3 regions of the Kitasatospora sp. NPDC085895 genome follow, and region 1 is predicted to be linked to each of the others. Evidence: riboswitches for the same ligand, from Rfam matches in the RefSeq annotation. Region 1 holds a riboswitch; each other region holds the start of a gene.
What was found. A riboswitch is a leader RNA that binds a small molecule or an ion and turns the genes downstream of it on or off. The one in region 1 is predicted to bind S-adenosylmethionine.
Positions count from the first base shown of each region.

Region 2: it holds a riboswitch for S-adenosylmethionine, as region 1 does, so the genes downstream of both, AB0442_RS10780 (aminotransferase class V-fold PLP-dependent enzyme) here and AB0442_RS18380 (IclR family transcriptional regulator) in region 1, are expected to answer to the same signal.
Region 3: it holds a riboswitch for S-adenosylmethionine, as region 1 does, so the genes downstream of both, thrC (threonine synthase) here and AB0442_RS18380 (IclR family transcriptional regulator) in region 1, are expected to answer to the same signal.

Region 1 is NZ_JBFBJY010000026.1:21,249-27,867, reverse strand. Features, by position in the region: gene narI (respiratory nitrate reductase subunit gamma) at 1-358, shown strand, start outside; gene AB0442_RS18395 (molybdopterin molybdotransferase MoeA) at 409-1,590, shown strand; gene AB0442_RS18390 (alpha-amylase family glycosyl hydrolase) at 2,192-3,028, opposite strand; partial or broken gene AB0442_RS18385 (hypothetical protein) at 3,202-3,570, opposite strand; SAM riboswitch class I at 3,703-3,845, shown strand; gene AB0442_RS18380 (IclR family transcriptional regulator) at 4,038-4,751, shown strand; gene AB0442_RS18375 (class I SAM-dependent methyltransferase) at 4,861-5,640, shown strand; gene AB0442_RS18370 (phospholipase) at 5,809-6,619, shown strand, end outside.
Region 2 is NZ_JBFBJY010000012.1:119,221-125,839, reverse strand. Features, by position in the region: gene AB0442_RS10800 (NYN domain-containing protein) at 1-1,009, opposite strand, end outside; gene AB0442_RS10795 (hypothetical protein) at 1,238-1,510, opposite strand; gene AB0442_RS10790 (rhomboid family intramembrane serine protease) at 1,660-2,505, shown strand; gene AB0442_RS10785 (Lrp/AsnC ligand binding domain-containing protein) at 2,502-2,783, shown strand; gene AB0442_RS10780 (aminotransferase class V-fold PLP-dependent enzyme) at 2,825-4,192, opposite strand; SAM riboswitch class IV at 4,242-4,359, opposite strand; gene trpD (anthranilate phosphoribosyltransferase) at 4,473-5,546, opposite strand; gene AB0442_RS10770 (hypothetical protein) at 5,678-6,103, opposite strand; gene AB0442_RS10765 (heme-copper oxidase subunit III) at 6,427-6,619, shown strand, end outside.
Region 3 is NZ_JBFBJY010000010.1:126,811-133,429, forward strand. Features, by position in the region: gene groL (chaperonin GroEL) at 1-1,130, opposite strand, end outside; gene AB0442_RS09295 (cold-shock protein) at 1,449-1,655, opposite strand; gene AB0442_RS09300 (MoaD/ThiS family protein) at 2,275-2,553, opposite strand; gene thrC (threonine synthase) at 2,584-3,861, opposite strand; SAM riboswitch class I at 3,879-4,012, opposite strand; gene AB0442_RS09310 (glucosyl-3-phosphoglycerate synthase) at 4,150-5,154, shown strand; gene AB0442_RS09315 (trehalose-6-phosphate synthase) at 5,215-6,619, shown strand, end outside.

The sequences.
Region 1 (6,619 bases):
GAACCGTCGGATCCGCATCGTCACCGACCGCAGCGACGAACTGCTCTTCCCGCTGCTGTCGGCGACCGTCCTGCTCGGCTTCGCCGCCACCGCGGTGCACAACGTCGTCGGCGGCGGCTACGACTACCGCTCCACCGTCTCGATCTGGTTCCGCGGGGTGTTCGCCCTCCACCCCCGGCCCGAGGCGATGGCCGGCGCCCCGCTGCTGTTCCAGCTGCACGCGCTCTCGGCCTGCCTGCTCTTCGCGGCCTGGCCGTTCACCCGGCTGGTGCACGTGTGGAGCGCCCCCGTCGGCTACCTCGTCCGCCCCTACCTGGTCTACCGCCGACGCCCCGCCCCGACCGGCGGTGCCCGGTGAACCGCCCGACGCTGCGCACCCGCGCCGAACACGGCGCCGCGGCCGGGGCCATGACGTGGGAAGCGGCGCGCGAGGCCGCCCGGGACAGCGCCGGGCAACCGCTGCCCGCCGTCGTCCGGGCCCTCCCCGAGGCGCTCGGCCACACGCTCGCCGAGCCGCTGACCGCCCTCACCGACCTGCCGCCGTTCGACACCTCAGCGATGGACGGATGGGCGGTGGCCGGGACGGGACCGTGGCGGCTGCGCGACGGCGGCGTCCTCGCGGGCGGCGCCGAGGCCGGGCCGCTCGACCACGGCACCGCCGTACCCGTCGCCACCGGCGCCCGGCTGCCGTCCGGTGCGACGTCCGTGCTGCGCCGCGAGCACGGGCGGGCGACGGCACCCGACGGCGTCCTGTACTGGCGGACACCGGAGCCGGCGGCACCGGGCCGCGACGTCCGGCCGCGCGGCCAGGAGTGCCGCCGGGGCGACCTGCTGCTGGCGGCGGGCACCACCGTCACCCCGGCCGTGCTGGGCCTGACGGCGGCCGCCGGGTACGACCGGCTGACCGTCCACCGCCGTCTGACCGTGGAACTGCTGGTGCTCGGAGACGAGTTGCTGACCTCCGGCCTCCCGCGGGGCGGCCGGGTGCGTGACGCCCTCGGCCCGCTGCTGCCGCCCCTGCTGCGGAGTGCGGGCGCCGAGGTGACCGGGATCCGGCGGGTGGCGGACGACGCCGGGCCGCTGGGCGCCGCCCTGCGCAGCTCGACGGCCGACGTCGTGGTCACCACCGGCAGCACCGCGGCCGGGCCGGTGGACTTCCTGCACCACGCACTCGGCGGGCCGGGCGCCCGGCTGCCGGTCGACTCCGTCGCGGTGCGGCCCGGGCACCCGATGCTGCTCGCCGAACTGCCGCCCGCCGCCGACGGGAGGGCCCGCCTCCTGGTCGGCCTGCCCGGCAACCCGCTCGCCGCGGTGGCCGGAGCGGTGACCCTCGCCCTGCCGCTGCTCCGACGGCTGGCGGGCCGGCCGGACCCGTCCCGCCGGGTCGTCGCCGCCGCCGACCTGCCGGGCTGCGCACGGGACACCCGGCTGCTGCCGGTGGCGTTCACCGGGGGCGGCGCGGTGCCGATCGGGTTCGACGGGCCGGCGATGCTCCGCGGTCTGGCGCTCGCCGACGCCCTCGCGGTGGTGCCGCCGGGCGGGGTCGCCGACGGCACCGCCGTCGAGGTCCTGGAGCTGACCGGCCACTGACCGGCCGCACCCGGTGTCGGTTCTTCCGGAACACCGTCACCGCGAGGCCGGCGCAGGAGGTGTCGCCGGTGGCGGAGGCCGCGCCGTCGCGGTCGAGGACCTTCGTCCACGTCCCCCGGCGGCAGGCCCACGTCGTAGGTGCTGCCGGTGGGGTTGTGGACGACGACGGTGTCGTGGCTCGTGGGCGCCGCGGCGTCGGAGCCGATGCGGCCGACCACCACGGAGCCGTCCACCTGGGCGGTCATCTGGTTGTGGACGGCGTCCCAGCCGGTGAGGCGCAGCGCTGGTGCGGCCTTCCGGAGCGCGACGGCGTCCCGGTAGTAGCGGAACACGGCCGCGTCGGCGGTCTTGTCGCCCCAGTGGATCGCGTTCACCGGGTCGGAGGCGTCGTAGGAGTTCTCCGCCGTGGTGTAGTCGCCCCCGACGACCTTGGAGCGGAGGAACTCGTCGCCTTCGGCGATGACCGGGATCCCCTGGGAGGTGAGCACCATGCCGACGGCGAACCGGTCGATCCGGCCGGCCGTTCCGGCTGCGCCGCCGCGCGCCCCGGAGTAGGTGATCTTGTCGTAGAGGTTCAGGTTGTCGTGGATCGAGGCGTAGTTCATGGTCTGCTCGGGGTCGTGGGCGAACGCCGGGCTCCACAGGTCGGACAGGACGGCGGTGCTCTTCGCGTCCGTCGGTGAGCCGCGCATGCCGAAGGCGATGGCACCGGGGTTGCCCGAACCGCCCATGTAGGCCATGACGTCGTCGTCCGTGCCGCCCCGGATCGCGTCCCGGTAGACGCCGTTGAAGACGCCGACGTGCGCCGGCGCGAGGGCCGGGACGGTGCCGTAGCGCACCTTCCGGGCCTCCTGCGGGTCGGCCGCGGCGCCCCGTACAGCAGGAGGTTGCGGTCCGGGTAGGTGGTGTCGAGGTAGCTCGCCCAGGCGGAGACGCTGCTGTAGCGGTGCACCCCGGCGAGGTCGAAGCGGAATCCGTCGACGTCGTAGTCGCGGACCCAGTGCTCCAGCGAGTCCCGGATCATGCGGCTGACCATCGGGTTGCCGTCGTCGATCGAGTTGCCGGTCGCGGACAGGTCGGTCGGCGTGTAGTACTGCCCGGTGATGCCGCCGAAGACGTTCTTGTCGTAGGGGTGGTTGCAGACCACGTCCATGACCACGCGGATGCCGTTGCGGTGGAATCCGTCGACCATGTCCTTGAACTCCCGGATCCGGTCATCCGGCGCGCTGAACTGGGAGTACTGCTCCTCGGGGACGTTGTAGCCGACCGGGTCGTAGCCCCAGTGGGGCACGGTGCTGCCGAAGTCGAACGAGGGCATCGACTGGACGGTGGTGACGCCCAGTTCCTTGAGGTGGTCGATGCCCGTCCTGGCACCGCCGGCGGTGGTGGTGCCGGTCTGCACCAGGCCGAGGAACTTCCCGCGCTTGGCCGGGTCCACCCGGAGCTCGCGTCGACGGTGAAGTCGCGGACGCTCAACTCGTAGACGACGGAGTCCTCGCGGGCGGCGAGGGCGGGCCGCGGGGCCCGGCTGCCGCCGGTCGGCGCGACCGCGGCGGTGTCGACGACGAGGCCCTGGGTGGTGCCGGGCCTGACCATCTGGGCGTAGGGGTCGCGGACGGCGGTGCCGCGCACGGAGAACCGGTAGGCCTGGTCCTTGAGGTCGCCGCCGACCACGGCCTGGTAGACGGCGGAGTAGCCGCTCACGGTCACCGCGGTCATCGGGTGGCTGGTGCCGCCGACGCTGACGCTGACGTCGGAACTGTCGGGCGACCAGAGCCGGAAGGTGGTGCCGGTGGGGGACTGCCTCCCGGGCGGCCCGGGACGTCGGCGCGGCGGCGTGTGGGGGGCACGTCGCGGCTGTCCCGGGTGAAGGGCGGGTGGGGGTGTGCGGGGGCCGCCGACCGGTGGGACGGGCGATCCCGGCCCGCAGGGGCGGTGGGGTGCGTCGCGCGACCGACGATCCCGCCGTCCTGAGGGCACGTCAAGTCAGGACGCGCGATGTTTCTGCAATTTGCAGCAAGGCCATGCGCTCCGCTCCGCCGCTGACGGACCGGGGCGCGCGGACGGGGGAGGTTTGGCGGCCCGCCCGCGGAATCTTGTATGGTTCCTCGCGAATCATCCAGAGGGGTGGAGGGACCGGCCCTACGAAGCCCCGGCAACTCCCCGGTCGAACCGGCGTCCGAAGTACGCGCCGCGCCGCCCGGGGTCAGTGCCAACTCCGGCCTGCCGCCACTGTGGCGCGGGAAAGATGAGGAGACACGGTGCTCTCTGTGCTGTCCTTCGCCCGGGCGCTTCCCGCCCCGGTCTCTCCGCGTACCCGTCCCGTGCCCGGCGCAGCCACTCGGCCGACTTCTCCGGCCTGTCCTCGCTGACCACCCCCGCTCCCGCGCGGAGCGTCCGTGGGCGGGGCCCCCGCCGCTCACGGGATCTGAGACGGAGTACCCATCATGGAGAACACCAGCGGCGTCGGCGTGCTCGACAAGGTCACCTCGATCCTCGGCACCCTGGAGGCCGGTCCCGCCACCCTGGCCGGACTCGTGGCCGCCACCGGCCTGGCGCGGCCCACCGCCCACCGGCTCGCCGTCGCACTGGAACAGCACCGCCTGGTCGCCCGCGACCTGCAGGGACGGTTCGCCCTCGGCCCCCGGCTCACCGAGCTCTCGGCGGCCGTCGGCGAGGACCGCCTGCTGTCCGCGGCCGGCCCGGTCCTGGCCCACCTGCGCGACCTCACCGGCGAGAGCGCCCAGCTCTACCGCCGGCAGGGTGAGGTCCGGATCTGCGTGGCCGCCGCCGAACGCCTCTCCGGCCTGCGGGACACCGTGCCGGTGGGCATCGCCCTCCCGATGAAGGTCGGCTCCGCCGCGCAGATCCTGCTCGCCTGGGAGGAGCCCGAACGCCTTCACCGCGGCCTGCAGGGCGCCCGTTTCACCGCCACCGCCCTCAGCGGCGTACGGCGCCGCGGCTGGGCCCAGTCCATCGGCGAACGCGAGGCCGGGGTCGCCTCCGTCTCCGCACCCGTGCGTGGTCCGGCCGGCCGGGTCGTCGCCGCCGTCTCCGTCTCCGGGCCGATCGAGCGGCTCACCCGGCACCCCGGCGCCCGGCTCTCCCCGGCCGTCGTCGAGGCCGCCGGCCGGCTCGGCGAAGCCCTGCGCCGGCCCTGACCGGCCCGCCGGGCCGTGCCCGCGGAACACCCGTGGGCCGGCCGCCGGTTCAAGCGTCCGGTTCGCACACCACCGGGTCGGCTGACCGTCCGTCAGTTGGCGTGGGCGTGTGGATCGGGACGAACGCCCACTCCACGCCTCGTCGTTCGGCGCCGCGGCGACCGCCTGCGCCGAACACCGTCCCGACTGCGCGCAGGCCGCCGTGCGCCGGGCGCTCGAACCCGCGCCCGGCCCGCGGGTGCTCGACCTCGGCGCCGGTACCGGCAAGCTGACCGCGGGACTGCTCGCGCCGGGCGCGGAGGTCGTCGCCGTCGAGCCCGACCCGGCGATGCTGGCCGAGCTGCGCCGCTCGCTCCCGGACGTCCGTGCCCTGCGGGGCGGCGCCGAGGCGATCCCGCTGCCGGACGCCTCCGTCGACGCCGTGCCGGCGGGCAACGCCGTGCACTGGTTCGACACGGCCGTCGCGGGCCCCGAGATCGCCAGGGTCCTCGCACCCGGCGGCGTGCTGGCCGGCCTGTGGAACCTGCTGGACGACCGGGTCGACCGGGTCGCCGGACTGGCGCGGACCGCCGGGAGCGCGGCCGTCGGCCCCCGTGACACGCCCGCCGCCTGGCGTGCCGAAACGGCCGCCGTACACCTTCCGAAGGCCGGCGGACCCGCCCGGTTCGGGTCGCCCGAGCAGACCGCGTTCCCGCACGGGCAGCGCCGCACGGCCGACACCCTGGTCGCCTCGCTCGCGACCCGCGCGGGGATGCCGGTCATGCCGGAGCGGGAGCGGGAGGCCGCGCCGGGTCGGATCCGGGCCTTCCTCGCGGGTGAACCGGAGACCGCCCGCGGTGGGTTCACCCTGCCGATGCTGACCGGGGTGCTGCGCAGCCGGAGGCTGTGAGGCCGGTCCCGGCGCTCCGGGCCGCGGCGCTCCCCGCTCGCGGGGCGGCCGCGCGGGTGCGGGGTGTCGTGGCGTGGCCGGATCCGGTTCCCCGTCGCCGGGACCCGTGTCAGCATGCAGTCGGCGAGGTCGACTGACTGAACACGGACAAGAATGGGGGGGCTATTCATGATCACTCGACTCGGGAGGGGTGCCGGCCCGCGGAGGTGGGCGGCGCTGGCCGCCGCCGCACTCTGCGGAGCCGTCGGCGCCGGCACCGTCGGGGCGACCCCGGCCGCGGCGGCCGACCAACGTCACGCGATCTACGCCGTCGCGCACCGGGTCGACGCCCTGGACGGCGTCGACGCCGCACTCGACCACGGCGCCAACGGCATCGAGATCGACGTCTGCGCCTGGTGGAACCCGAACGAATGGCGCGCCCACCACGACTGCTCCTCGGCCGGCGACGCCCGGCTGGGCCCGAGCTTCGACAGCATGATCGACCGGATCGTCGCCGACGCCGGCGCCGGGCGCCGGCCGGCCCTGGTCTGGCTGGACATCAAGGACCCCCACTACTGCGGGGAGCAGCAGAACCGCGGATGCAGCGTCGCCGGACTGCGCGACAAGGCCCAGCGGCTGACGGCCGCCGGCATCCAGGTGCTCTACGGCTTCTACGAGTACCACGGCGGCAGCACCCCGGACGTCGGCGGCCGCGGCTGGAAGGGCCTCGAAGGCGGGCTCGGCCCGCTGGAGGGCATGACGACGACCGGGACCCGCGACCGGGTCCGCGCCGCCTTCGACCGGTCCGGCCCGGCGATCCCGGCCGGCCGCCGGGTGATGGACTACGGCGACAGCGACATCACCAAGGGGTTCGGCAACTGCACCACGTACAACACGTGCGCGGAACTGAAGAAGGGCGCCGCGGACCGCGCCGCCGGACAGCTCGCCGCCACGCTCTCCTGGACGACCACCTACGACGACCCGTGGTACGTCGACAAGC
Region 2 (6,619 bases), on a different contig from region 1:
AGCCGTCGACGACCAGGTGCACCTGAGGGATCGCCAGCAACTGGTCGAGCAGTGCGGGGTCGTCCTCCGCCAGACCGCGGCGCGCCACGTCGTGCGGGTTGGCCGAGCCCGGCTCGACCGCCTCCACCAGGTCGGCCGGGCGCAGCTGCGCCACCGGCAGCGCCAGCTCGCGCTGCAGGCCCTGCGCCGACTGCAGCACCGTGTCGAGCAGCAGCCGCAGCCGCATGTCCTCCACGCTGCGGCCCTCGCGCGCCGACCGCCGGCCGGCCTCGGCGGCCGTCTCCAGCTCGGTGATCCGGTGCCGCAGCCGCCGGGCCTCGCCGTCCGCCGCACTGCGCTCGGCGGCCGCGGCGGCCCGCGCCGCCTCCAGCTCGGTCGCCAGCTTGCGGGCCTCGGCCTGCGCCCGCCGGGTGTCGCTCTCCAGGCTCCGGACGCGCTTGCGCAGCGACTCCGCCTCCCGGCGGACGCCCTCCGACTCGGCTCGGTGCCGGTCCAGGTCCGCGCGGGCGGCGGCGCGCACCTCCGTCAGTTCGGCCTGCAGCTTCTCCACCACCCGGGCGGCCTCGGCGGCGGCGCCCTCGGCGTCCGCCCGCTCGACCTCGTCGCCAGCCTCGACCACCAGCCGGCTCCAGCCGGCCGGGCGCAGCAGGTAGGCGGCGGCGGCCACGTCCATCGGGTCGGCGGCGGCCGGCACCGCGCCGGACTCCAGCGCCTTCACCAGGTCGGGCTGGCCGAGCCGCAGCCGATCGGCTATCCGGACGCGGAAGACCGGCTCCGCGTCCAGCGCCGCGGCCAGCGCGGTCGCCGCGTACTTGGCGCGCCGGGCCGGGGTGAACTTGGCGTACGGGCGCAGTCCCGCGGGCAGTTCGCCGGGCGGGATGGCGCCGAGCGCGTCGGCGGCGATGCCCACGACCCGGCGGCGGACCCCTTCGGGCAACGGCCGGTCCAACTGCTCGGACGGTGCGTCCCCGGCCGCGGGCTCCTGCCCGGCCCCGGCGGCGTCCGGCAGCTCCGCGTCCGCGGCGGGCTGCTGCCCCTGCGGCTCGGCCGGCCCGCTCGCTGCGTCCACCACGTCCTCGGCTCCGATTCTGGTCCCCGGGCCCGCGCGGCCGGTGGCCGCTGCCCTCGAAATGCACCGCTCTGTGCAATTGTCCCGTCTACCGTGCCCCGCCGGGCACCGTGCCACACACCCCGGCGGCGCCAGGGGCTCCACCGGGGTGTGTCGGAAGCGCGAGGCTCAGGCCTTCGGCTCGTCCTCGGCCGGCTGCTCGGCGGCGTCGGCGCCGGGGCGGGCCACCAGTTCCACCTGGTCGACCGCGTTGCACCAGCGGCAGCGGACCGACTCCAGGGTCTCGCTGAGCACCTCGGTCTCCTCCACCTTGGACTCGCCGCCGAGGTCGAAGTGCAGGTACTCCACCACCCGGGCCGAGCGCGTCACGTCGAAGCGGGTGAGGTTCCCGCAGAGCGTGCAGCGCCAGCGGGTCTCGGCGGTGGGGGCGGCGATGGTCATCGGAGGTCCTCTCGGATGGTCCGGGTCCGGTCCTCCAAGCCTATTGCCTGCGGCTCTTCCGGCGGTCACCGGTCCTGAAGGGCGGACAGGTCACCCGCTTGCAGCACCGGGCGGTGTCACCGCGGGTGCACCGAGGAATGCTCGCTGTCATGGCCGTCCCCGCCCCCGTCCCCGCCCCCGTGCGCGCAACGGCGGGCCGGGACGCCGCCGCGCCGGCGCGCACGCCGGTCGTCACCTACGCGCTGATCGCGCTGAGCGCCCTCGTCCTGCTGGCCGGCCCGAGCTTCGGCCTCAATCCGCGGTACGGCACCGGCAACGCCCGCGTCTGCGCGGAGCAGCGCTTCGAGCAGCACTGGGGGGCCGTCCCCGCGGAGCTGCTCGCCAACCGGCCGCTGGACGCCGGCCGGCTGGCGGCGCTGCCCCCGGCGGTGCCGGGCTGCACCGTCCCTCCCACCCCGCACAAGATCCCCTTCCTGTCGGTGCTCAGCTCGCTGTTCGTCCACGCGGGCTGGCTGCACCTGGTGGGCAACCTGCTCTTCCTCTACGTCTTCGGCCCGGACGTGGAGGAGCGCCTCGGACGGCTGCGCTTCCTCCTCTTCTATCTGGGCATCGGCTACCTGGCGACGTACGGCTGGGCACTGGCGGAGTCGGACTCCACGGAGTCGGTGCGGGCGCTGGTCGGCGCCTCGGGGGCGATCGCCGGGGTGCTCGGCGGGTACCTGCGGTGCTATCCGCGGGCCCGGGTCACCGCGCTGGTGCCGGTGCTGTTCTTCCTGCCGCTGCGGTTCCCGGCCTGGCTGGTGCTCGGCCTGTGGTTCGCCCTGCAGTGGTGGCCGGTGGGCCCGGCGGTGCCGGGCGTGGCCTACCTGGTGCACGTGATCGGCTTCAGCGCGGGGTGGCTGCTCGCGCGCCCGGTGCGGCCCCGGACAGGGCAGACGCGCCGCCTGACGGCGGATACGCTGGGCGGAACCCCACACACAGGAGCCGAAGAGTGATCACCGCGATCGTCCTCATCAAGACCAGCGTCGACCGGATCCCCGAGATCGCCGAGGCGATCGCCGCGATCGAGGGCGTCAGCGAGGTCTACTCGGTGACCGGCAGCTACGACCTGGTGGCGATGGTCCGCGTCCGGCAGCACGAGGACCTCGCCGAGGTGATCCCCGGTCAGGTCAACAAGGTCCCGGGCGTCGAGCACACCGAGACCCAGATCGCCTTCCGCACCTACTCCCAGCACGACCTGGAAGCCGCCTTCGCCCTCGGCCTCGACGAGTAGGTGCACCCCCCACGCGCCCCTGAGTGCGCACCCCGAACGTCTCAGGCCGCGCGGTCGGTGTCCGCGACGCAGCGGCCGCCCTCGTTGCGGTAGGACCAGCGGGCGCCGTCGGTGACGAGCTCGCGGACGGCGGCCAGGAAGCGGTCCACGTGCTCCTCCGGGGTGCCCGCGCCGAAGCTGACCCGGATCGCGTTGAGGCTCCGCTCCCCCGGCAGCGACGGCTCCGGCGCGCCGCACGCGGACGGCGCCGCCTCCTCCCCGCCGAGCAGCGTCCGCACCAGCGGGTGCGCGCAGAACAGGCCGTCGCGGACGCCGATGCCGTACTCGGCGGAGAGCGCCGCCGAGAAGTGCGAGCTGTTCCAGCCGCGGACGACGAAGGAGAGCACGCCCACCCGGGCGGACCGCTCGCCGAACAGGTTGAGCACCCTGACCTCGGGGATCCCGGCCAGCCCGGCGGTGAGCCGCTCGACGAGCGCCTGCTCGCGGGCCTCCAGGGCGTCGAACCCGGCCTCGGTGAGCGCCCGGCAGGCGGAGGCGATGGCGTAGGCGCCGATCACGTTGGGCGAGCCCGCCTCGTGGCGGGCCGGGCCGGTGTGCCACTCGACGGCCACCGAGCCGTCGGCCTCCCGGGCGACGGTGCGGCTGGCGCCGCCGCCCGCCAGGTAGGGCTCGGCGGCGTCAAGCCAGTCGCTGCGGCCGGCGAGCACCCCGGCGCCGAACGGCGCGTAGAGCTTGTGGCCGGAGAACGCGACCCAGTCGACGTCGAGTTCACGGACCGACAGGCGGTGGTGCGGGGCGAGCTGGGCGGCGTCCAGCACCACCCGGGCGCCGTGCCGGTGGGCGGTCCCGGTGAGTTCGGCGATCGGCCACAGTTCGCCGGTGACGTTGGAGGCGCCGGTGACGCACAGCAGGCGCGGGCCGTCCGGGGATCCGGCGGCGAGGGCGGCGTCCAGGGCGGCGACGGCCTCGGCGTGCGAGCGCGGGGCGCGCAGGTACTCGACCGTCAGACCGGCGTGGCGCCAGGGCAGCAGGGAGGCGTGGTGCTCGGTCTCGAAGGCGAACACCCGGGTGCCGGCGGGGAGGGCCCCGGCGAGCAGGTTGAGCGAGTCGGTGGTGGCGCGGGTGAACACCACCTGGTCGCCCTCGCGCAGGTCGAGGAAGTCGGCGACGGTGCGGCGGCTCTGCTCGAACAGGTCGGTGGAGAGCTGCGAGAGGTAGCCGGCGCCGCGGTGGACGCTGCCGTAGTAGGGGGCGTAGGCGGCGACGTCGTCCCAGACCCGCTGCAGGGCGGGGGCGCTGGCGGCGTAGTCGAGTGCGGCGTAGCCGACCTTCTCACCGGTGGCGAGCGGCACCCGGACGTCGTGGCCGAGGACGGCGAGCGGGGCGCAGAGGTCGGTGGAAAGCGACATGAGGATGCACTCCTTCACGGGGTGGGGACCCCGGGGATGCATCGCCGGAAGTCCGCGCTTGCCACGCGGACGGTTCTCCGCACGGCCCGGTCCTCACCCAGGGCACCCCGCCACGGACGGAGGGTTGCCGGACAGCAAGCTGGGGCTTGACGCTGCCACTCATGACCTGCGCAGGACTCTAGGTGACCGCTGTGCGACGGGTCAAGCACGACGGGGCGCGCGGGGGACCGGCCCTCGGCCGGATGCCCCCGTGCGCCCCGTGCGGCTCGCCGGCGGCCCGCTACTTGTTCGTCGCCTCGGCCCAGCGCTTGAGCGTCGCCTCCGCCGCGCCGGAGTCGACGGCCGCGGCCGCCCGCTCGATCCCTGCGGCGAGCTGCTCGGCGAGCGGTGCGTCGGTGAGGTCGAGCACCGCCAGCGCGGCGGCCGTGTTGAGCAGGACGGCGTCCCGCACCGGGCCGCGCTCACCGGCGAACAGCCGCCGTGCGACGGCCGCGTTGTGCTCGGCGTCGGCCCCGCGGAGGGCCTCGATCCCGGCCAGTTCGATCCCGACGTCCCGCGGGTCGAAGTCCGTCTCGGTGACGGTGCCGTCCTTGACGATCCACACGTGCGAGGTGGTGCAGACGGTCAGTTCGTCCAGGCCGTCGTCGCCGCGGAAGACCAGTGCGGTGGCGCCGCGCCGGGCGAAGACGCCGGCGATCAGTCCGGCGAGCCGGGTGTCGAAGCAGCCGACGGCGTGCGAGGTGACCCGGGCCGGGTTGGTCAGCGGGCCGAGGATGTTGAAGGCGGTGGGCACGCCGAGCCCGGCCCGCGCGGTCGCCGCGTGCCGCATCGCGGGGTGGAACTTCGCCGCGAAGCAGAAGGTCAGGCCGACCTCCTCGGCCACCTCGGCGACCCGCCGGGCGCCGAGGTCGAGGCTGATGCCGAGCTTCTGCAGCACGTCGGAGGAGCCGGACGCGGAGGAGGAGGCCCGGTTGCCGTGCTTGACGACCTTGGCGCCGGCCGCGGCCGCGACGATCGCCGACATGGTGGAGATGTTGACGGTCTTCGCGCGGTCGCCGCCGGTGCCGACGATGTCCACGGCCGGGCCGGGGATGTGCAGCGGCTCGGCGTGCGCGTACATCGCGTCGACCAGGCCGGCGATCTCCTCGACCGTCTCGCCCTTGGCGCGCAGCGCGACCATGAAGCCGGCGACCTGCACGGGCGAGGCCTCGCCGCTCATGATCTGGTCCATCGCCCAGGCGGTGTCCGCCTCCGCGAGGTCCTCGCCGCGCAACAGTGCCGTCAGGACGTCGGGCCAGGTGCGGACCACCTGCACGGGGTCCTTGCCGCCGTTCGCAGGGTTCACGTTCACCATGGCCGACTCCAGCTCTCATCGGTAGTGCGCCGATACAAGGGACGGAGTCAGCCTAGCGAGCGGCGGCGGGCGGCCGTGCCGATCCCGCCGCCCCTTCTCTCCTGGTGAGACGGGTGGTGCCGGAGGCCCGGTCAGCGGCGGGCGGGCGTCCGCTTGGCGATCCGGGCGCGGAGCAGGGTGGCGGCGGCCTCGGCGAGGGCGACCGGGTCGACCGGCTGCGCGATGGCGGCGTCGGCGCGGCTCCAGGCGGCGAGCCAGGAGTCCTGCGGCCGGCCGATCAGGACGAGCACCGGCGGGCAGCCGTAGATCTCGTCCTTGAGCTGGCGGGTGAGGCCGAGGCCGCCGGCGGGGACGGCCTCGCCGTCCAGCACGCAGAGGTCCACGCCGCCGCGCTCCAGGGCGCGGAGCACCGCCGGGGTGGTGGCGCACTCCAGGTACTCGACGGCGGGCAGGTCCGCGGCGGGCCGGCGGCCCAGGGCCAGGGTGACCTGCTCGCGGGTGTTGCGGTCGTCGCTGTAGACGAGAACGGTGAGCGTCTCGTCGGTCGTGTGCGCCATGGGCCCTGCTCCCGGGTGCTCGTCCTCTTATATGTGCCGCTCCGAACGGCCCAGTGTGACCCGGACCACGTTCACCTCCGGATGCTACTCCGGCGGGGCCCTCCCGGTGAGTCCCTGACGCGATCTCCCTCAAGCCGCCGCGCCCGAATCTCACCCGCGCGGGGTACTCCGCCTCGCCCACCCCGAACAACCGTCAGAAAACGGACACCCGGGCGGAGCAGCGCCGGACGTCCGCGCAGGCCAGCGCCAGGGGGGCGTACCGCACGCACCGGACACTCCGAGGAGCACCCCCCGGCGTGAAGACGGAATAAGGGACCGACATAATGTCCGTCGTGGCGACAGCAACAGCAACAGAAACCGGACACGCGCACGGAGCGGTCAACAGGCCGAACCTGGTCAGCGTCGGAACCATCGTCTGGCTGAGCTCCGAGCTGATGTTCTTCGCGGCCCTGTTCGCGATGTACTTCACGCTCCGCTCGGTCATGGGATCGGAGTTCTGGACGGAGAAGGCGGACG
Region 3 (6,619 bases), on a different contig from region 1:
ATGACGGCCACGCCGCCGGCCAGCTTGGCGAGGCGCTCCTGGAGCTTCTCGCGGTCGTAGTCCGAGTCGCTGTTCTCGATCTCGGCGCGGATCTGGTTCACGCGACCGGCGACCTGCTCGCTGTCGCCGCCACCGTCGACGATGGTGGTCTCGTCCTTGGTGATGACCACCTTGCGGGCGGTGCCCAGCAGGTCGAGGCCCGCGTTCTCCAGCTTGAGGCCGACCTCCTCGGAGATGACCGTGCCGCCGGTGAGGATGGCGATGTCGCCGAGCATGGCCTTGCGGCGGTCGCCGAAGCCCGGGGCCTTGACGGCGACGGACTTGAAGGTGCCGCGGATCTTGTTCACGACCAGGGTCGACAGGGCCTCGCCCTCGACGTCCTCGGCGATGATGACGAGCGGCTTGCCGCTCTGCATGACCTTCTCGAGCAGCGGGAGGAGGTCCTTGACCGAGGAGATCTTGGAGTTGGCGATGAGGATGTACGGGTCCTCGAAGCTGGTCTCCATGCGCTCCAGGTCGGTGGCGAAGTACGCGGAGATGTAGCCCTTGTCGAAGCGCATGCCCTCGGTGAGCTCGAGCTCCAGGCCGAAGGTGTTGCTCTCCTCGACGGTGATGACGCCTTCCTTGCCGACCTTGTCCATCGCCTCGGCGATGAGCTCGCCGATCTGGGTGTCGGCGGCCGAGATGGAGGCGGTGGAGGCGATCTGCTCCTTGGTCTCCACGTCCTTGGCCTGGGCGAGCAGCTGGTCGGAGACGGCCGTGACGGCCTTCTCGATGCCGCGCTTCAGGGCCATCGGGTTGGCGCCGGCGGCGACGTTGCGCAGACCCTCGCGGACGAGCGCCTGGGCGAGCACGGTGGCGGTGGTGGTGCCGTCACCCGCGACGTCGTCGGTCTTCTTGGCGACCTCCTTGACGAGCTCCGCGCCGATCTTCTCGTACGGGTCCTCGAGCTCGATCTCCTTGGCGATGGAGACACCGTCGTTGGTGATCGTGGGGGCGCCCCACTTCTTCTCAAGGACGACGTTGCGGCCCTTGGGGCCGAGCGTGACCTTGACGGCGTCGGCAAGCTGGTTCATGCCGCGCTCAAGGCCGCGGCGAGCTTCCTCATCAAAAGCGATGATCTTGGCCATCTGAAGTGGTCCTCCGGGACACGGTCGACTGCTCGGACCAGAGGTGCCCGCGACGGACGGCCCTGTGAGCGGGGGTCCTTTCCCCTACCGCTCGCCGGGGCCTCACCGACCCGGTCCGCTTGTCACTCTCAAGCTGTGAGTGCTAACGCCAATGATTAGCACTCGCCGGTGGCGAGTGCAAGCCCGTTCGCCGTGTCCCGTGGCGCGGCCGCACCGGTTCCGGACACGGCACAGGCCCGTACGACGTGTCGTACGGGCCTGTCGCGAAGAATCGCCGACCAGCTCGTGACGAGCCGAGGGCTCCGCAGGTTTCGAAGGTCAGCCCGCGGCGGCACGAACCATGTCCGCCTGCGGCCCCTTCTGCCCCTGGGAGATCTCGAACTCGACCCGCTGGCCCTCTTCGAGGGTGCGGTAGCCGTCCATCTGGATCGCGCTGTAGTGGACGAACACGTCCGCACCACCGTCGACCGCGATGAAGCCGTAGCCCTTCTCCGCGTTGAACCACTTGACGGTGCCCTGAGCCATTCCGAACTCCCCTTGTGCTGTGCTGGCCATTCACGGGTCCGCAGTCTTTGCGGGCCCAGGTCCGGTGGGCCTGCCCGAGGGAACCCCCCCTGGGCACGGCCCTGCACGCCGCAGACCACCGCCCGAGGCCCTTCGCGGGCCCGGCGGACGGGTGAATGCGTCGACCGCGGCTGAATGTATCCGGACAGGAGCCCTGTGCAACAGGCCCAACTTCGGGGAAATCGGCAGTCATGACAAGGGATATGACGGGATGAAAGCCGCAGATCTCGGCATTTCACGCCGGACATAACGGGCAGAAAACGACATATAGCCGCATGAATTCTGACACTTGCCTGACAGGTTCGTCCCCGCGCCGTCCGCGGCCCGTCTCAGCGGGCGGACGTCCCCGCGACCGGTTCCGGAGCCTTGCGCACACGATCCGACCGGCCGGGCCGGGGCGTGCAATTCCGGGTATTGGCGCTGATCAGGGCGGGCGGCGCGGAGGGGAGTACTGCCACCGCCCCGAACTCTACTCCCCGTCAGGCGGTCGAATTGCACCCGGCACGACGAGAGCCGCCGCCGGGACCGGAAAATCGCGTTCCGGTCCCGGCGGCGGCTCTCCGCGGGAAGAATGCGGGGCTCAGCAGCCGCCGGCCACCGCGGGGATGATCGACACCGTGGCGCCGTCCTTGATCGCGGTCTCCAGGCCCTCGGCGAAGCGGACGTCGTCGTCGTTCACGTAGACGTTCACGAACCGACGGAGCTTGCCGGCGTCGTCCAGGATGCGCGCGGAGATGCCGGTGTGGTTCTGCTCCAGGTCCGCGACGACGGCGGCCAGGGTGTCGCCCTCGGCGGTGACCTCGGCCGCACCGCCGGTGTAGGTGCGCAGGATGGTCGGGATGCGGACGGTGGCGCTCATGGGTGCTCCTTGGCGGAAGGGGTGGGCTGCTCAGGCGAGGCCGGCGGCGCGGAAGGACTCCAGCGTCGGGCGGATGGTGGCGGTCAGTCCGGCGTCGGCGACCGCGTCGAGGGTCTTCAGGCCGTCACCGGTGTTGATGGCGACGGTCTCCTTCGACGGGTCCAACTGCCCGGTCTCGACCAACTTCTTGAGGACGCCGACGGTCACGCCGCCCGCGGTCTCCGCGAAGATGCCCTCGGTGCGCGCCAGCAGCTTGATGGCGGCCACCACCTCGGCGTCGGTGACGTCCTCGACCGCGCCGCCGGTGCGGCGGGCGATGTCGAGCACGTACGGGCCGTCGGCCGGGTTGCCGATCGCCAGCGACTTGGCGATGGTGTTCGGCTTCACCGGCCGGATCACGTCGTGGCCGGCCTTGAAGGCGGCGGACACCGGGGAGCAGCCCTCGGCCTGGGCTCCGAAGACCTTGTACGGCCGGTCCTCGACCAGGCCGAGCCTGATCAGCTCCTGCAGGCCCTTGTCGATCTTGGTGAGCTGGGAGCCCGAGGCGATCGGGATCACGATCTGCTCCGGCAGCCGCCAGCCGAGCTGCTCGCAGATCTCGTAGGCCAGCGTCTTGGAGCCCTCGCCGTAGTACGGGCGGAGGTTGACGTTGACGAAGCCCCAGCCCTCGCCGGCCGGGTCGCCGATCAGCTCGGAGCAGAAGCGGTTCACGTCGTCGTAGTTGCCGTCGATGCCGACCAGGGCGCCGCCGTACACGCCGGCCATGACGATCTTGCCCTGCTCCAGGTCGTGCGGGATGAACACGCAGGACTTGAACCCGGCCCGGGCCGCGGCGGCACCGACCGCGCCGGCCAGGTTGCCGGTGGAGGAGCAGGAGAGCGTGGTGAAGTCGAAGGCGCGGGCGGCCTCGATCGCACAGGCCACCACGCGGTCCTTGAAGGAGTGCGTGGGGTTGCCGGAGTCGTCCTTGACATGCAGCTGGGCGGTGAAGCCGAGCTCGCGACCCAGGTTGTCCGCCTTGACCAGCGGGGTCCAGCCGGGGTTGAGGTTGGGCTTGCCGGCCACGTCGGCGGGCACCGGCAGGAGCGGGGCGTAGCGCCAGATGCTGGCCGGACCGGCCTCGATGCGCTTGCGGAGCTCCGCGGCGTCGTAGCCGCCGAAGTCGTAGGCGATCTCCAGCGGGCCGAAGCACTCCAGGCACGCGAAGCTCGGGCCGAGCGGGAAGCGGGTGCCGCACTCGCGACAGGAAAGCGCTGCGGCCGGACCGAGGTCGACGGTGGCAGCGGATGCAGGGGTAGCGGTAGCCATGGTGGCGGAGGCCTCTCTCCTCATCTTCCCCGCGGCGCGGTTGCGCCACAGGCCGGAATTGGCACCTGTCCCGCGGGGGGCCTGCGACCGCCGCTGCGAGAAGGTTGCCGGGACGTCGACGGGCCGTTCCCTCAGTCCCTCTGGATGAGCTCTGTGAAGTTGTGTGTTGTTCACTGCGGTGACCCCGGCGTGCGAAGGCTCGACCGCAGTACGAAGACTGTATCCGAAGGCCCCGGCGCCGAAAGGCGGCGTCCGATCCGCGAGATGGAAGTTACGAGGAGCGAGACCGTGACCGAGCAGCCCCGTCCCGACGTCCTCCCCGAGGTCGCGTCCTGGCTGCGTCGCCGCTCCTGGGCGGCGGCGGACTACCCGGTGGAGCGGCTGCTCGCCGCCAAGCGGGCGGCGGGGAGCGCCGGAACGGTCAGCGTGGTGCTGCCCGCCCTCGACGAGGAACCCACCGTCGGGGAGATCGTCACCACCGTCCGCCGCGAGTTGATGGGACGTCACCCGCTGGTCGACGAGCTGGTGGTGGTGGACTCCGGCTCGGTCGACCGGACGGCCGAGACCGCCCGGTCGGCGGGCGCCCGGGTGGTCCACCGGGACGACATCCTGCCCCGGCTGCCGGCCGCCCCCGGCAAGGGCGAGGTGCTCTGGCGGTCGCTGCTGGCGACCTCCGGCGCGATCGTCTGCTTCGTCGACGCCGACCTGCGCGAGTTCGACCCGGCCTTCGTCACCGGGATCGTCGGCCCGCTGCTCACCGACCCCGCGCTGCAGCTGGTCAAGGCGATGTACGACCGGCCGCTGGAGACCGCGGGCGCGGTGGTGCCGGCCGGCGGCGGGCGGGTCACCGAGCTCGTCGCCCGGCCGCTGATCAACCTGCACTGGCCGCAGCTGTCCGGCTTCGTCCAGCCGCTCGGCGGCGAGTACGCGGCCCGCCGCACCCTGTTGGAACGGCTGCCCTTCCCGACCGGGTACGGGGTGGAGCTCGGCCTGCTGGTGGACGCCCTGGAGGAGGTCGGGCTGGACGCGTTGGCCCAGGTCGACGTGGGTGTCCGGCACCACCGCCACCAGGACGGCCAGGCCCTCGGGCGGATGGCCGCCACGATCTACCGGACGGCCCTGGAACGGCTCGACCGCACCCACCGGCTGAAGGCCGGCGAGGACCTCGTGCACCCGCTGCTCACCCAGTTCAGCCGCGACACGGGCACCCGGGGCTTCACCGCCCACACCCACGAGGTGACCGCACTGGAGCGCCCGCCGATGCGCACGGTGCCGGAGTACACCGCGCGCTGAGCGGGGCCCGCGGGGCCGCCGAATGGTTTGCCGGACCGGTCGCGCGGCAAGCTAGGGGATATGGCCGATCTCGCGTTCGAACGTACGCAGCAGTCCGGCGCCGCCCCCGTCCTGGTGGCCTCGAACCGCGGCCCGGTGTCCTTCAGCAGCGGGGACGACGGCGCGCTCACCCTGAAGAGAGGCGGCGGCGGCCTGGTGTCCGGGCTCTCCGCGATCGACGACCCCTCGGCGGTCTGGGTCTGCGCCGCCCTCGGCGACGCCGACCGGACGGCCGCCCGGCAGGCGCCGGACGGCCGGCTCGACCTCGCCGGCCACGACGTCGGCGGACAGGCCGTCCGGATGCTGGACATCGAGCCCGGCACCTTCGCCCGCGCCTACAACGGCATCGCCAACTCCACCCTGTGGTTCGTCCACCACCTGCTGTACGACACCCCGGTCTCGCCGGTCTTCGACGACCGGTTCCGCCGCGAGTGGGAGTCCTACACCGCGTACAACACCGCCTTCGCCGAGGCGCTCGCCGCCGAGGCCGCCCCGGGTGCCGCCGTGCTGGTGCAGGACTACCACCTCTCGCTCGCCCCGGCGCTGCTCCGCACGCTCCGCCCGGACCTGCGGATCGGGCACTTCTCGCACACCCCGTGGGCCCCGCCCGAGTACTACCGGCTGCTGCCCGACGACGTCGCCGCCGAGGTGCTCACCGGCATCCTCGGGGCCGACCGGGCCGGCTTCCTCACCGAACGCTGGGCGCTCGCCTTCGCCGACTGCTGCGAGGCCGTGCTCGGCGCCGAGGTGGACCGCGCGGCCCGCACCGTCACCCACGCCGGGCGCACCACCCGGCTCGGCGTGCACGGGCTCGGCGCCGACGCCGACTTCCTGCGCGAACGCGCGCACCGGCCGGACGTGGACGCCCGGCTGGCCGCCCTCCGCGAGGCGGTGGGCGACCGGAGGACGATCGTGCGGGTCGACCGCACCGAGCTCAGCAAGAACATCGTCCGCGGTCTGCTCGCCTACCGGCACCTGCTGCGCAGCCGCCCCGAGTGGCTTGACCGGGTGGTGCACATCGCCTTCGCCTACCCGTCCCGGCACGACCTGCCCGAGTACCGGGAGTACACCGCGGCGGTGCAGCGGATCGCCCGCGAGATCAACGACGAGTTCGCCACCCCCGACTGGCAGCCGCTGATCCTGCACGTCAACGACGACTTCCCGCGGTCGCTGGCCGCCTACCGGCTGGCCGACGTCGCCCTGGTCAACCCGATCCGGGACGGCATGAACCTGGTCGCCAAGGAGGTCCCGGTGGTCTCCGACGCGGGCTGCGCGCTGGTGCTGTCCCGGGAGGCCGGTGCCTTCGCCGAGCTCGCCGAGGACTCGATCACCGTCAACCCGTACGACGTGATCGCCACCGCGGAGGCGCTCCACCGGGGGCTGACCATGCCCGCGGAGGAACGCACCGACCGCACCAAGCGGCTCG